2 regions of the Caballeronia sp. A2-2 genome follow, and region 1 is predicted to be linked to the other one. Evidence: predicted binding sites of a transcription regulator. Region 1 holds the regulator's gene; the other holds the start of a gene.
What was found. Region 1 encodes FliA, which starts transcription of late flagellar genes. Its sites were predicted from a motif close to CTAAAGTTTNNNNNNNNNNNGCCGNTA; they were not measured.
Positions count from the first base shown of each region.

Region 2: a site for FliA is predicted at 5,493-5,519, ahead of flgM (flagellar biosynthesis anti-sigma factor FlgM). Genes of this name have one in related genera too.

Region 1 covers NZ_CM172587.1:326,380-334,247, reverse strand. Annotated here, with positions in the region: gene flhF (flagellar biosynthesis GTPase FlhF) at 1-1,479, shown strand, start outside; gene ACZCWR_RS01685 (MinD/ParA family ATP-binding protein) at 1,472-2,392, shown strand; gene ACZCWR_RS01680 (RNA polymerase sigma factor FliA) at 2,412-3,143, shown strand; gene ACZCWR_RS01675 (diguanylate cyclase domain-containing protein) at 3,188-4,282, opposite strand; gene ACZCWR_RS01670 (Rieske 2Fe-2S domain-containing protein) at 4,433-5,434, shown strand; gene ACZCWR_RS01665 (NYN domain-containing protein) at 5,453-6,202, opposite strand; tRNA gene ACZCWR_RS01660 (tRNA-Arg) at 6,340-6,415, opposite strand; gene ACZCWR_RS01655 (c-type cytochrome) at 6,721-7,605, shown strand; gene ACZCWR_RS01650 (UvrD-helicase domain-containing protein) at 7,626-7,868, opposite strand, start outside.
Region 2 covers NZ_JBVFIR010000004.1:332,383-340,250, forward strand. Annotated here, with positions in the region: gene ACZCWR_RS32480 (MarR family winged helix-turn-helix transcriptional regulator) at 1-338, opposite strand, end outside; gene ACZCWR_RS32485 (tautomerase family protein) at 446-826, shown strand; gene ACZCWR_RS32490 (MFS transporter) at 840-2,375, shown strand; gene ACZCWR_RS32495 (class I SAM-dependent methyltransferase) at 2,434-3,285, shown strand; gene ACZCWR_RS32500 (VOC family protein) at 3,301-3,681, shown strand; gene ACZCWR_RS32505 (hypothetical protein) at 3,842-4,063, shown strand; gene ACZCWR_RS32510 (DUF4267 domain-containing protein) at 4,078-4,461, opposite strand; gene ACZCWR_RS32515 (TetR/AcrR family transcriptional regulator) at 4,557-5,138, shown strand; gene flgM (flagellar biosynthesis anti-sigma factor FlgM) at 5,152-5,463, opposite strand; gene ACZCWR_RS32525 (HD domain-containing protein) at 5,959-6,561, shown strand; gene ACZCWR_RS32530 (BtpA/SgcQ family protein) at 7,425-7,868, opposite strand, start outside.

The DNA of each region.
Region 1 (7,868 bases):
TACGCCAGCGGCGATGTGTTCTCCTCCGTGTTCGGCGCGAACAACGACGCCAAGGAAGCACCGAGCGACGAATCGCGCACGATGGCCGATACCAACCCGTGGCTGATCGAGCACGCGAAGCGCATCGCGCAGCAGGCTGCAGCTTCGACGCCGACGACGCGCCCGCTTTCGCCGTCCGCCGCCATCGCGCGCGGCATGGGCGCGCCGGTGCCGGCCAAGCCCGCCGAACTACCGCTGCCGCCCGTTCCCGCCGCCGAGAAGGAAGCCGCGCCGGAAGCGCCGCGCGCTCAGACGCCGGTGCAGAACAAGCCCGCTGCATCGCAGAAAGTCGATACGCCGGAATGGGCGCGCGAGGCCGCGCAAGTCGCCGCCCGCCGCGCCGCGCAAAAGATCAACGCCGAAAGCCAAGCGCCGAAGGAAGCGCAAGGCCAGTTCGACGGCCTGCCCGCGAACGCCGCCGCCGCCGTCACGGATGCCATCCGCACACGCATGGAACAGCTCGTCAACGAAACGGTGATGAACGAGTTGTCCTCGATGCGCGGCATGATGGAAGAGCACTTCGCCGGTCTGATGTGGGGCGACCGCCAGCGCCGCAGCCCGCTGAACGGCGCGGTCACCAAGCGCCTGTTCGCCTCCGGTTTTTCTGCGCAGATGGTGCGCATGATCGTCGACAACATGCCGGAGATGGCGAACTTCGAAGCGGCGTTCGAGTGGGTGCAGCAAGTCATCGAATCGAATCTGCCGGTGATGGACAGCGAAGACGCGCTGATGGAACGCGGCGGCGTGTTCGCGCTGATGGGCCCGACGGGCGTCGGCAAGACCACGACCACGGCCAAGCTCGCCGCGCGCTGCGTGATGCGCTTCGGCGCCAGCAAGGTCGCGCTGCTCACGACGGACAGCTACCGGATCGGCGCGCACGAACAACTGCGCATCTTCGGCAAGATTCTCGGCGTGTCGTGCCATGCGGTGAAGGACGGCGCGGACCTGCAACTCGCGCTCTCCGAGCTTCGCAACAAACATATCGTGCTGATCGACACCATCGGCATGAGCCAGCGCGACCGCATGGTCGCCGACCAGATCGCCATGCTGTGCGGCGCGGGTCAGCCGGTGCAACGCATCCTGCTGCTCAACGCGACGAGCCACGGCGACACGCTCAACGAAGTGGTGCAGGCGTATCAAAGCACCGCCGACCAGCCGCCGCTCGCGGGCTGCATCCTCACCAAGCTGGATGAAGCGACCAACCTGGGCGGCGTGCTCGATACGGTCATCCGCTACAAGATGCCGGTGCATTACGTTTCGACCGGACAGAAAGTGCCCGAGAACCTCTACGTCGCCACGCGTCGCTTCCTCATCAAGAGCGCGTTCTGCATTCCGCGCGACGGTTCGCCCTTCGTGCCGCACGACGAAGAAGTCCCGGCGCTCCTCTCCGCGCTTTCCGCGCGCGCCACGACCGAACTGTATGGAGTGCACTTTGGATAAGTTCGTTCTCGACCAGGCGGAAGGGCTGAGAAGGTTGTTGACGCGTTCGGGTTCGCGCGTCGTGGCGGTGGTCGGTGGCCCGTCGGGCATCGGCTGCACATCGACGGTGGTGAATCTCGGCGCCGCGCTCGCCGCGCATGGCAAGGATGTGCTCGTGATCGACGAGCGGCAGGTTCCCGGCTCGGTGAGCGAATTGTCGGGCGTGCCCACCACGGGTGCGTTCGCGGCGGTGATGTCGGGCCGTCGCACGGTGACGGAAGCGCTCACGCGCACGCCGCTGGGTTTCTCGCTGATTTCGGCGCCGCGCGATGAGCGCATCAGCCACGACGCCGCGCAATGCCGCGCGCTGCTCGACGGCCCCGCCGACATCGTGCTGATCGATGCGCAACTCGATCGCAGCGGCGCGCTCTCGTCGCTGGCGGCGCAGGCGCATGACTATCTGATGGTGACGCGGGTGGCCGCGTCGGCGATCACCGAGGCGTATGCGTGCATGAAGCGCATGCACTACGCCCACGCGATCGGCCAGTTCCGCGTGCTCATCAATCACGTGCAGAACGAAGCCGACGCAGCGGTCGCGTTCGAGAATTTGTCGGGCGTCGCAAGCCGGTATCTGGCTGTGTCGCTCGTGCAGGCAGGGTATGTGTCCGAGGATGCGCGCGTCACTCGGGCAAAGGAACTCTCGCGCTGCGCGGTGGAAGCGTTCCCGGCCACGGCCGCGGCGCGTGACTATCGCCGGATCGCGGCAGAGCTTCTGTTCTGGCCGATGCATCCCGCGCAATATGTGCGCGCCGCATCGCTCGGCCAGCAAGACGCGCGTACTTCGTTTGGCGACACTGACCAAGGCGGAACGGGGGCGGCGCATCGCGTGGATGCGCTTTCCGATCATGCAATGAGCAGCACGGCGTCGATGTGACTAAGTTAAGGTGATCAGGATGTATAACGCCAAAGGTAAGCTCTCACAGAACGATGTGCTCACGAAGTACGCACCGCTCGTTCGACGTCTGGGACTTCAGCTCGTTGCCAAGATGCCGGCGAGCGTCGATCTGGACGATTTGATTCAGGCAGGCATGATCGGCCTCATGGATGCGGCAAGCCGCTACAAGGAAGATCAGGGCGCGCAATTCGAAACGTACGCGAGCCAGCGCATTCGCGGCGCGATGCTCGACGAACTCCGCGCCAACGACTGGCTCCCGCGCAGCATGCGCAAGACCTCGCGCGAAGTGGAATCCGCTGTGCACAAGGTCGAGCAGAACCTCGGCCGCTCCGCCAGCGAAACCGAAATCGCCGAACACATGAACCTGCCGCTCGACGAATATCAGTCGATGCTTCAGGACTTGCACGGCAGCCAGTTGATCTACTACGAAGACTTCGATCGTTCCGCGGACGACGAGCCGTTCCTCGACCGTTATTGCGTCGATCGTTCGGACCCGCTCTCGGCGCTGCTTGACGATAGTCTGCGCGGTGCGCTGATCGAGGCCATCGACAAGCTGCCCGAGCGCGAAAAGCTGCTGATGAGCCTGTATTACGAGAAGGGTTTGAATCTGCGCGAAATCGGCGCGGTGATGGAAGTGAGCGAATCGCGCGTGTGCCAGTTGCATAGCCAGGCGGTGGCGCGGTTGCGCTCGAAGCTGCGCGAACAGTCGTGGACCAGCGCGGAAGTTTGAGCTTGCTGGTGACGCGGATGTCCTGAACGGGCATCCGCGTTTTTTCATGCCGTTTCGAAGTCGCGCGTTTCGGCGAAGACCGTCTTGCCTTCGCCGAGGCTCTTGGCGCGATACATCGCGCGGTCGGCGGCGCGCAGCACCGCGCTCATGTCGGCTTCGCGCACGTTCGCGGCGCTCGCCAGCAGACACGCGCCGATGCTCGCCGATACCGACACCGGCCGCTCCTGCACGGTCGTGATCGTGGCGAGCGACGAATGCACGGCATCGGCGACGGCGAGCACGGCGCTTCGATCACGCACATTGCGCGCGAGCACGACGAATTCATCGCCGCCGAGGCGCGCGATGGTGTCCGTGTGGCGCATGCCGCGCCCGAGCGAATGCGCGAACGACTGCAACAGCATGTCGCCGACGGCGTGACCGTAGGTGTCGTTCACTTCCTTGAAACCGTCGAGGTCGATCAGCAGCAGCGCGGAGGCATCGCTTGAAGTGGAATCGTCGGCTTTCATCGACGTATTGACGATGCGTTCCAGCGCGTAGCGGTTGCAGAGTCCTGTGAGCGGGTCCGTCGATGCCTGCCGCGCGAGATCGCGATTGGCGTTGCCCAGCCGATCGACCAGCACGCTCAGATACACCGACGCACCGAGCACACTGAGCGCAAGCCCGATGGCCGCAGGCCGGTTCGCGCTCCACCACGGCTGCCACATCGCGAGTAGGGCGACGACGATCAGCGCCGTCGCGCAGGACACGAACAGCGTGCGCTTGCCGTAACGGCATCCCGCGCCGATGAGAAACCAGAACACGACCCAGAGCAAGGGCAACGCGACCGCGCCGCCGACGCCGAGCAACATGCCGAGCAAGGCCTGATCCGCGACGGTCGTGATGAGAAGCCGCACGCGCGACGGCGTATTCATGCGGCTCACGATAAGCAAGGTCAGCGCGCCATAACACACATAAAGCGCGATCAGCCGCGTCACCAGCGATGCATCGTGCGACGGCACGCGCCACGCGAAAATCCAGTACGCCACCAGCACCGCCGCGCCCATGCCGACCCGCAACGTGGCCTGCTCGCGTTCCGGGTTGCGGGGTTCGCTCCATGTGAACCCATGCGGCCGGCGAGCCGCGTGATGCGCCTGCTCCATTCTCGATCCCCTGCGTACTGATTTTTTTCGTTGGCCCCGTCGCGCGGCTTGTCTCGTATTTTGCTACTTTTTGCGATAAACCTGTGTTTCGGGTTAGAACGTAAGTCTTGGTTAACGGCGGTCTTTCTCGCAAACTCAAGGGTCGGTGAAATGGTTGATGGACGGCATCTTCTTGCCGGTGAATGGCTGGCGGTGTGCAATGGCGACGACGTGCCGCCGGGCGATGCGCGCGCGTTCATCGTCGGCGATGAGCGGATCGTCGTGTGGCGCGACAGTCTCGGCGCGGCGCATGTCTGGCGCGATTACTGTCCGCATCGCGGAGCGCAGTTGTCGCTTGGCGCGGTGCGCGGCGATCGGATCGTGTGTCCGTATCACGGCTGGCGGTATGACATCGAAGGGCAATGCCTGCATATTCCTTCCAATCCGTCGCTGCGTCCGCCGAAGCGCGCGTGCGCGACGACCTTCGTCAGCGAGGAAAAATACGGTGTTGTGTGGATGTGTTTCGGCGAACCGGCGTATCCGCTCGATTTCTTTCCGGAGGCTTCCATCGCGGGCGGACGGCGTATCAATCTTGCGCCGCAGACGGTGAAGTCATCGGCGCCGCGCGTCGTCGAAAACTTTCTGGACATGGCGCATTTTTCGTTCGTGCATGCGGGGATTTTGGGTGTCGGCGAGCATGCCGAGGTGCCGGATTACGAGGTTGTGCGTATCGAGGGCGGCGGTTTGGAAGCGAGGCAATGCCGCTTCTGGCAACCGGCCGGGATTCCCGGGCAAGAGGGCGCGATGTTCGACTATGTGTATCGCGTGAAGCGGCCGCTGATCGCGAGTCTGACGAAGATGGCGTCGGGTGGACAGGGCGCGCTGCATATCATGCTTGCCGTCTCGCCCGTGACGCAGACGGAGACGCGCGCGTGGCTGGTGTCCATCCACGAAGACGATTCGACGCATTCGGATCAGGCGCTTTACGACTTCAACATGGAGATTCTGTTGCAGGACACGCCGGTGGTGGAATCGCAATGGCCGAAGTGCTTGCCGCTTGAGCTGGATGCGGAGTTGCATCAGAAGTGCGATCGGATGGCGGTGGGGTATAGAAGGTGGTTGGGGGAGATGGGGTTTGGGTGGGGCGTGGTGGTCGGTCGGCAGGGAGGCTGACCTCGCTTGGGCCGCCCGTTATTGAAGCAGTGCGCTGCTCGTGCTCGCCGTCGACAGAGAGGAATCGACGCTGGCCAACATTACGTTAGCCAAATCGAGTCTCGCGCGCCTTTCAGGTTGCGGACAGGTCGAACGCAGTCCGTCGATGTGTTCGTTCAATCCGTCGGGTATCGGCTGCCACATCGGGTCGAGGATGAAGTCGATGCCCTCGCGACGCGCGAGCTTGGCGGCGGGAACGAAGTCAGCGTCTCCCGCCATCAATACGATTTGCCTGACTTGCTTTTTATAAGCAAGCGACGCGATATCGAGCCCGGCCCGCATATCCACGCCCTTTTGGCGAACGTCCAGCATGACGTCTTGCTCGGTCAGTTCTTCGAACTTTTTACGGCCTTTGAGCATTTCGGCTATCACTGCGGGTTTGATGGTCCAGCCGGAGTCTCCCGCCAAATGCCCAAGGCGAAGCGCGAGCTTGCGCTTCTTTTTGAGTAGCTCGTGAAGTTCGAGACCAAATACGGCTTCCGCTGATTTAGAAAAATCGACCGCCTTTTTGCTGATCGGATTGTGGTGCTTCTTTTCCGCAGGCGGGCAGTCATAAAAGAAGATCCGATAAAGCTCTCGCTTTGACTGAGACCGAGTTTCGTGTAAATGCGCCATTGCCCATCTGAAGGCCTGTTCAGCGGCGCGCCCTGCTTCGTGAGCGTTGTGAGGCTCGATATGACGAAATCGCTTGATGAAGTACGCACCATCGATCAACACGGCAGTCGGCAAAGCGAATCTCCGGAAACAAAATGCCCCTGGGTTCGGCCTGTCCTGGATGAGTGGACGGCTTACTGCCAAGGGCGGGATGCGAAGAATTCTAGCCGAATCGACGTCTGCGTCAATACACGGAATTTCTGAACTTTTTATGGCGCGCCCGGCTGGGATCGAACCAGCAACCCCTGCCTTCGGAGGGCAGTACTCTATCCATTGAGCTACGGGCGCATCGGAGAAGGACTTTGGCGAAGGGAGCGCTGAAAGGCGCCTGCCAGTCCCATGCGAATCCGGGAGGATACCTGCTTTCCGTGAATTCGTCCATCGCACGGGCTTGGGCGACGGTCATCGGCAGCACTACGTAAGCTCACACGATTCGGGTAAACGCCCGTCACGTCGCATCGGGCGCGCCATGCCGTGGGTTAAACGTTCCGTCTATAATCGACCGTGCCTCAAAGGCGCGCAACACGCGCCATGCATAAGCTGTCACGCTGTCACTGAACCGACTCACATTAAAAACGGGAGACGAGACAAGCATGAGCGAAGCACCCCACGGAGCCCCGATCAAGACACCAGGCCAACTCATCGCCGCGGTCATCGCGGGGTTCGGCGTTCCGGTCGCGATCATCATCCTGCTTGCGGTCTATGTGAACAACTCGACGCGTACGGGCGCGGGCACGGACATCGAACAGTCGGTCAACGAGCGAATCGCGCCATCCGCACAAGTGGATGTGCGGGATGCCAACGCGCCGCGCGTCTATAAAACCGGCGAGGAAGTGTTCAAGGCGGTGTGCTCCGCGTGTCACGCGACCGGCACCGCAGGCGCACCGAAGTTCGGCGATTCCGGTGCATGGGCGCCGCGCATCAGCGAAGGTTACGACACGCTTCTGCACAACGCGCTCAACGGCAAGGGCGGCATGCCCGCACGCGGCGGCACGAGTCCGGACGATTACAGCGACTTCGAAATCGCGCGCGCGGTGGTCTACATGGCTAATCACGGCGGTGCGCAGTTTGCGGAACCGGCGCAGCCCGCATCGGGTGCGGCGGCAGCGGCGGCTTCAGCACCGGCTGCTGCTGCTGGTTCCAACGAAAACGCACAGGCCGCCGCAGCCGTCGCGGCGCTTGCATCGGTGCCGCAAGCGTCGTCGGCACCCGCAGCGGGCGCGCAGAGCGCCGACAACGCGCAGGCCGGCAAGGCGCTCTACGAGCAAGTCTGTCAGGCGTGTCACGCGGCGGGCGTGCTCGGCGCGCCGAAGTTCGGCGACAAGGAAGCCTGGGCGCCGCGCCTGAAAGATCCGATCGACACGGTCTACAACTACGCGCTGCACGGCAAGGGCGCGATGCCCGCCAAGGGCGGATCGAACGCGCCGGATGCGGACGTGAAAGCGGCGGTCGACTACATGGTGAACGCGGCCAAGTAATGACATAGCCGCGTCGCGCGTCAGCCCTTCTGCAGCATCTGCTTGAGCATCGCCATGCGATCCTTGGGCGACAAGGGCGCTTCCTCGGCGGTGGGCGGCGGGGCATCGTCGAGGAGCATTTCGGGGATGAACCGCGACGGCTCGCACACCACCACTTCGCGCGCGCGCTTGCGCTTCTTGCACCAGTTCAGATGCAGACTGCGCTGCGCCCGCGTGATCGCGACATACATCAGCCGCCGTTCTTCTTCGATGCGCGCGACATC
Region 2 (7,868 bases), on a different replicon from region 1:
GCGAGCTTTTTGCGTCCTGCCGGCGTCAGGCCAATGATCTTGTGCCGCCGGTCCTCCGGGTCGACCTCCAGCGAGATGAAACCGTCGCGCTCCAGCGGTTTGAGCGTATGGGCGAGGGCGCCCGAATCCATCACCAGCGCCGCCGCGAGCATGCCGACATTCGTCGGCTCCGAGCGCCCGATCTGCGCCAGCACGCCGCGTTGCGTGATCTTCAGGCCGCACGGAGACAGCGCTTCGTCGTAAAGCTGCGATACGCGGCGCGTGACTTTTCGCAGCGCGGTGCAACTGCAACCCGAACGCCCGCGATTCGCATTTTTTGCCGCCATCTTTGTCGCCATTTCATGTTTCCTTTGCCAATGCATTGTCAGCATACGCAGGCAATTGACATGATGCAAGCATATGCTGATAATCGCTTCGAACCTGTTCCACTCACCGGAGTTTCGACATGCCGCTCGTTCGTATCGATCTGAAGAAGGGTAAGACCGCCGACTATCGCCAGAAGATTGGCCGTGTCGTCTATGAAGCGCTGCTCAGTGTCGGCGTGCCGAAGGATGACCGGTTTCAGGTCATCCACGAGCACGACGATGGCAATTTTCTGTTCGACCCCACCTATCTCGGCATTCAACGCGACGACGACCTCGTGATCGTTCAGATTACGTGGAACGAAGGCCGCACGCTCGATCAGAAAAAAGCGCTGTACCGCGCCATTGCCGATGGGCTCGCGGCGTCGCCGGGAATCCGGCCGCAGAACGTGTTCATCAATCTGGTCGAAGTGAAGAAGGAGAACTGGTCGTTCGGCGACGGCCTCGCGCAATACGCAAGCTGAAGCGACGCCTCTCATGGAAGCGACCACGAAACGTCATGAATGGCTCGTGCTGATCTGCACATCGGCACCGTCGTTCATGCTGCAACTCGATGCGAACATCGTTTCGGTGTCGCTGCCTTCCATCGCGCACTCGCTGCATGCGGATTTCGCGGGCATCGAGTGGGTCATCACGGCGTACATGCTGAGCTTTGCGTCGCTGCTGATGCCGGCGGGCGCGTTGGCTGACCGCTTCGGACGCAAGCGCTTGCTCGTCACCGGGCTGACGTTGTTCACGTTCGCGTCGCTGTTGTGCGGCTCTGCGTGGAGTTTGCCGATGCTGATCGCCGCGCGCGCGTTGCAAGGCGCGGGCGCCGCCATGCAACTGAGCGCCGCGCTCGCCACGCTGTCGCATGCGTTTCACGGCGAAGCGCGGGCGCGCGCGTTTGCGTTCTGGGGGACGGTGGTGGGCATCGGCATCGCGAGCGGGCCGGTGGTCGGCGGGCTCATCACGCAGGCATTCGGCTGGCAATGGGCGTTCTATGTGAACGTGCCGATCGGCGTCGCGCTGCTAGCGTTGATCGTGCGCGTGATCGAATCGTCGCGCGACCCGCACGCCATGCGGCTCGATCTGCCGGGCGTCGCGTGCTTCGGCACGGCATTGTTCCTCACGACGCTTGCGCTGATCGAAGGCAACCGGCGCGGCTGGCACGATGGCTGGATCATCGGCGAATTGTCGGGTGCGTGCGTGCTGTTCGTGTTGTTCGTCGTCGTCGAGCGGCGTCAGCATCGGCCCATGCTCGATCTCGCGCACTTTAGGAATCCGACCTTTCTTGGCGCGACACTGGCGCAGTTCTCGTTTTCCGTCGGCATGCTAACTATGCTGACGTTCGTGCCTATCTTTTTGCAGAGCGGTCTGGGCGCGACATCATCGAAAGCGGGCTTGATGATGCTGCCGATGGTCGGGCCGCTGTTCATCGTGCCGCGTCTCGTGTCGAAGCATCTTGCGCATCGGCTTAGCGGGCGTGCGTTGCTTGCGCTCGGATTGTTGCTGGTGTGCGTGGGGCTGGTCTGCTTCGCCGCGGTGGTGACGACGCTGACTTACGCGCCATTGATCGTCGGCATGATCGTGACGGGCACGGGCGCGGGTTTGCTCAACGGCGAGACAACGAAGGTCGCGATGACGGTCATTCCGAAAGAGCGCTCGGGCATGGCTTCAGGCGTGTCCGGCACGACGCGTTTCACGGGCCTTGTGATCGGCATCGCGCTGCTCGGCGCGGTGATGTTCGCGCGCGTGCAGGCAGTCGTCGCCGATGCCATGCCGTCCGCCGATGCGGACCACCGCCTGCGTCTGGTGGTAGACATCACCGCCGGGCATCTCTCGACGGCGACGCTGCCGGGCTGGAGCGAAGCGGCCTTGCATGCGCTCGGTTCAGCGAGTTTCGCCGAGGGTTATCAGGCCTTGTTCACGGTGGCCGCGTTGTTCATGCTGTTTTCAGCGATGCTGACATGGCGTCTCGTCAATCCGGCCGAGACGGCTCCGATCCTCGCGCGACCACGCGACGCGAACTGAAAGCAGAGCTTGAAAGAAGCGGGTATCGTGTCTCGTGTCGACATTTGCACGTGCCCCCATGAACCTCAATCGAATTAGGTGGTCGCGCCCGGCCGCGATCGCCATTACGTTCCTGATGCTTGCGCTGACGGGCTGTGCGTCTTCCAATTCGCAGCATTCGTCGAACGCGACCGCGCTCGAAGCCGCCATCGACGGCCCGCAACGCAGTGACCAGGCGCGGGCGCGGGACGTCTATCGGCATCCCGAGGAAACGCTGCAATTCTTCGATCTCGGTCCGGGCATGACCGTGCTGGAGATCGCGCCCGGTGGCGGATGGTACACGGACATTCTCGCGCCGTATCTGCATGCGACGGGTCATCTTTATGAAGCGCAATACATCAGCACGTCGTTCGATCTCGCCTCCGAAGACAACGCCACGGATACCGCATATCGGCGCAAGCTCGCAGGCGCGCCGGATGTATATGGAAACGTCGTGGTCGGGACACTGCACGCGGGCCGCTTCTTTGAATTCGATTCGCAAGCGCGGTTCGACCGCGTGCTCACGTTCCGAAATATCCACAACTGGATCAAGGACGGACAACTCGATGCGAATCTCCACGCCTTCTACGGCGCGCTGAAGCAAGGCGGCGAACTCGGCGTCGAGGAACATCGCGCGCAGTCGGGAACGAGCGTGCAGCAGATGATCGACACGGGTTATGTGACCGAGGCGTTCGTGATCGAGCATGCGCAGGCGGCTGGCTTCAGGCTGCTCGCGCGCAGTGAGATCAATGCGAATCCGAAGGATACGAAGGACTATCCGCACGGCGTGTGGTCGCTGCCGCCGACGTATCGGGGCGCGGACGCGGACCGGTCGCGTTATGCGGCGATTGGCGAGTCGGATCGCATGACGCTCAAATTCGTGAAGCCTTGAATCAGGGAGACGCTCATGTCTGACTGGAAACCCGCTGGCTATCCATCGGTCAGTCCGTATCTCATTTGTAGCGATGCGGAGAACATCATCCGCTTTCTGCAGACCGTGTTCGATGGCGAGATCGTCCGGCGCATCGACCGGCCCGATGGCACGTTGATGCACGCGGAAATTCGCATCGACGACAGCATCGTGATGATCGGCGGCGCAGCGACTGCGGAGCATGCGACGGCGCCGCACGTGCATGTCTACGTTCCCGATGCGCAAGCGGTTTTCGACCGCGCAATCGCGAATGGTGCGCAGCCGGTGCAGCCACCCGAACGAAAGCGTCCCGACGATGACTTCCGAGGCGGCTTTCGCGATGCGGCGGGGACGACGTGGTGGGTTGCGAGTCAGTGAGCGCTTTTGGGTCACACGCTCTCGTGGGTGCGCACATTGACATAATACAAATTAGCGGATCTTTTTGTGTGCGTCGAAAGCTCAAATATCTGCCTTTACCCATATAAACCCTAAAGTCCCCGGAGATTAGGCCGTAAACAGCGGTAACCGGGGGAACATCATGCAACGCTTTTCGTCTTACGCCGCAATCGTTTGCGCGCTGCTCGCGACGCTAGGTGCCGCGCTGTGCTTCTTCGCGCTGCCACTCGCGCACTCGCTCGGAAACGTGCTTGATACGTTTGGCATGCCGGTCTGGCTGTTCGAGTTCTGGCTGGTTTTCGTGGCAGTCGGTCTGGCCGCCATCGTGGCGATATGGCGCGCGGTCGAAGCAACGCGCTGGTAGTCGGTAACAAGCTCTTAGGAAGCAACACCCGTCAGCATGGGAATGGCGGTCAGAGCCATCAGCACGGCGGTCGGCGCGTGAATGCCGAGCGCGCTCCGGGTCGAGCCTTTCGCGGCAAGAATGAGCAGCATGTCGCCAACGGGAACGACCGTTTCCACGAGCAGAATCACACCGAGTCCGCGCGTGGCGCCCCACGCCATGAACGCGAGCACCAGCAATCCCGACGCAATATCGCGCACGCCCTTCAGACGAAGCCACCACGCAATGTTCGCCCCTTCCTCGGGAAGCGGCAGACCAAAATTTCGCGTCGCGGCGAGCGGGTTCAGCAGATACCAAACACCGATGGCGATGATCGCCAGCGCCAGCAACAACGCCATTCCGTTTGTCAGCCAATGCATGGAACGCTCCGCAAATCGTATCGGCACAATATAATCTAGCATTGCTAGATTAACAAGCTTCGATACCATGGCCGAATCAAATCGGAGCACGCAAATTGAGCATTGCTGAACGGAAAGGCAGACATCGGGCGGAGCGCGAGGCGCGGATCATTGGCGCGGCGCGGGAGATTGCGGAACGCGAGGGCTGGAACGCGGTGACCATCCGCCGGCTGGCCGATGAGATCGAGCACAGTCAACCGGTCCTCTACTCGCATTTCGATGACCGAAATGCAATCGTCGAGGCGGTTGCGGTCGAAGGCTTCCGGGAAATTACTGCGGTGCTTCGAAAGGCTGCGTCTGCGTCAAAGGAAAAAAGAAAGGTCGTCGAGCATGTCGCCCGGGCGTATGTGGACTTTGCGCTGAGCCGCCCCGCGCTCTACGAAGCAATGTTCGTCCTCCCGACCAATCTCCGCTTCGCCGATGCCGAAACCCGGCCGGAACTGCGTGCCGCTTTCGAATCGCTTGCGGCGGTCATCGCGCCCTTCTGCGTCGATGTGGATGTCGCGACCGAAGCGTTCTGGGCCGCCCTTCACGGGCTAGTCGAACTCGAACGCTCGGGCCGGATTCCGCCCGATGCGCGCGCTGAACGCATCACGATGGTCGTTCGCGCGCTGCTGCTTTCGGGAAAGACGCCATGAGCGCCTTTGAAAGTCAGACGCCCTTCGATTGCAGCAAGTCGCGCGCGTGGCCCAACACGCCATCGGCAATCTTGCCCGAATCGATCTTATAGCTGCCATCGCGAAGCGCCGCCTTGATCGATTCGACCTTGGCCGTGTCGATATCCGAGCCGGCCGCGGCTTGCAACGCCGACACCGACGACAGATTCACTTTCGAACTGCTTGCGCTCGCGCCGCTCGTTTGCTGCACGCTGCCGACGGCGCCCGCTGCATCGCTTTTCTTCACGCGCAGGGAGTCGCTTTGGAGTGCTGCGAGTGCGTTGCTGTTGCCCGATTCGATCTTCATGATATCCGTTCCTCACTTGTTAAGTTCTTTAACGGTGCGAGGTTTGAAGTCTTTACCAACCCCGGACGCGCGCAACCGGTCTTCATCCACCTCGAATCGCTCAAACCCTTGACAGGCCGGCCTTCCAGCCAATTGAAACAAATTGCAACAAAGTGTTAGCAAGCGCACATTGAGGGTTTCCAGGCCGCTTTGAAAGGCGAACTTAAACGCACTGTCGGCCTTCTGATTTCTGCATTCAACACCCGCACAACTCATATAAATAAACCGTGGAGCCGTCCTTCTCGTTTCCCTATAATCGACTCGAATTACTTCCCTCGACGAGGACACCGTGAGACTGGTCTGGTTGATTGTCGTGTTGACCGCGGTGTGTGGCGTGGCGTTGGTGAACGTGTTCAACCACGCCATGAGTTCGGTCAATTGCAATTCGGGCGATGCAGCGGTTTGCCTCGAATCGCTTTTCTTTCTCGAAGGCTGACAGCCTGTCTTGATGTGCACATGACGCAAAACACCGGCCCCAACCGGCTCACCGAACAATTCAGATTTCTCATCGAGCTGGACAAGCTCAAGTCCGTTCTCCGGCAATCTCCGCTCATCGATCGAAGCCGCAAGGAAAATTCGGCGGAGCATTCGTGGCATCTGGCGATGTTCGCGCTGGTGCTTTCCGATCACGCCGGCGATATCGACGCCGTTCACGCCATCAAGCTGCTCCTCGTTCACGATATCGTCGAGATCGACGCGGGCGATCATCCTATGCACGCGCCGGGCGCGGATGTTGTGCTCATCGAGGCTTCTGAGCATCGGGCGGCGGAACGGATCTTTGGTTTGCTGCCGGATGATCAGTTTGGCGAACTTCGCGCGTTGTGGGGAGAGTTCGAGGCCGCTGAAACGCCTGAGGCCATTTTTGCGAAGGCGCTTGATCGGTTGCAACCGTTGCTTATTAATACGCTGACTGGGGGCGGAACGTGGACGGAGAACGGCATTACCGAGCAACAGGTCGTGGAGCGTTATGGGCCTGTGATCGAGCGCGGCTCGCCGGTGTTGTGGGAGGAGGCGCGTAGGCTCGTTCGGGTGCATTTCTTGAGCAAAGATAAGCGCTAGGCTTTAGATAGCAATACTCGAACTGATAGTCGGTGTTTGTTTTTGTTGTTCTGTCTGTCTGTTGTGCAAGGGGCTTCTCTTGTATGTGCTGTTTATTCAGTAGCCGCCTCCCCGGCGGGGGGGTAACTTTCTTTGCTGCTGCAAAGAAAGTCACCAAAGAAAGCAGCTTTTTACCCCATGCACGCTGGCTGGAGAGTGTTGGTCTGGATTAACCGATGCAGTGGCCGCAATAGGACTTTCCACGCATAACTTGCCGCTTAGGCAACCTAGCGATTTCGTGCTCGAATCCTTGAGTCTTAGTGGATCGCACTCATGCTTTCGGCCATGCGCTGCGCGCGCCGAGAACGTAAGAACGGAATCCCGCAGCGTATGAGCGCCCAGTCACATCACACCGCATCGCACCTCTCCCATTGGGCCCTACCTTGGTAAGCGCTTCTCGGCAAAGCGTGCACACCAACGCGCGTCACCTTTTAGTCGGAGCACTAACCAAGGTAGGGCCGAATAGCAATCTTGCGGGGAAGTGTGATGTGGCTGGGCGCTGATAGGCTGCGGGATTCCGTTCTAAAGCTCTCGGCGCGCGAAGCGCATGGCCGAAAGAATGAGCGCGGTCCACTTAGACTAGAGAGTTAGAGCGCGTAATCGCTAGGTTGCCTAAGCGGCTCTATACGTGGAAGGTCCTATTGCGGCCACTGCATCGTTAATCCAGACCACCCTCTCCCGCCATCGTGCATGGGGGTAAAAGCGGCTTTCTTTGGTGACTTTCTTTGCAGCAGCAAAGAAAGTCACCCCCCCGCCGGGGAGGCGGCTACTGCAATAAAGACACAAACAGAAGAAACCCCTTACACGACACACAGACACCAACCCTATCCCCCCCGCGCCGCCAGAACAAAACTCCGCACCTTCCCCTCATCCACAGGATTCCACCACACCCCGCCCACCTTCAACGAACTCGCGACAATCACCGCATCCACGACAGAAAGAATGGAAGCGATATTGGCCTCCGTGCACCCGCTGCCGACCAAAAGCGGAAGCCGCGTCGCCGCGCGAATCTGCCTCAGGTAATCGAGGCTCGCGGCATCGCCGGTACGCTGACCGGTGGCAATAATCGCATCGGCATCGAAAAACTCGACATCACGCACGAGTTCTTCCAGCGCACGATCCGCCACGATGGCATGCGCGCCGTGCTTGACGTGCGCATCGGCGAATACGCGGATGCCTTCCGCCCGCAAGCGCGCCCGGTAGCGCAACGCCCGCGCCGCCTCGCCTTCGATAATGCCCTCGTTCGCCACATAAGCGTTCGCCCACTG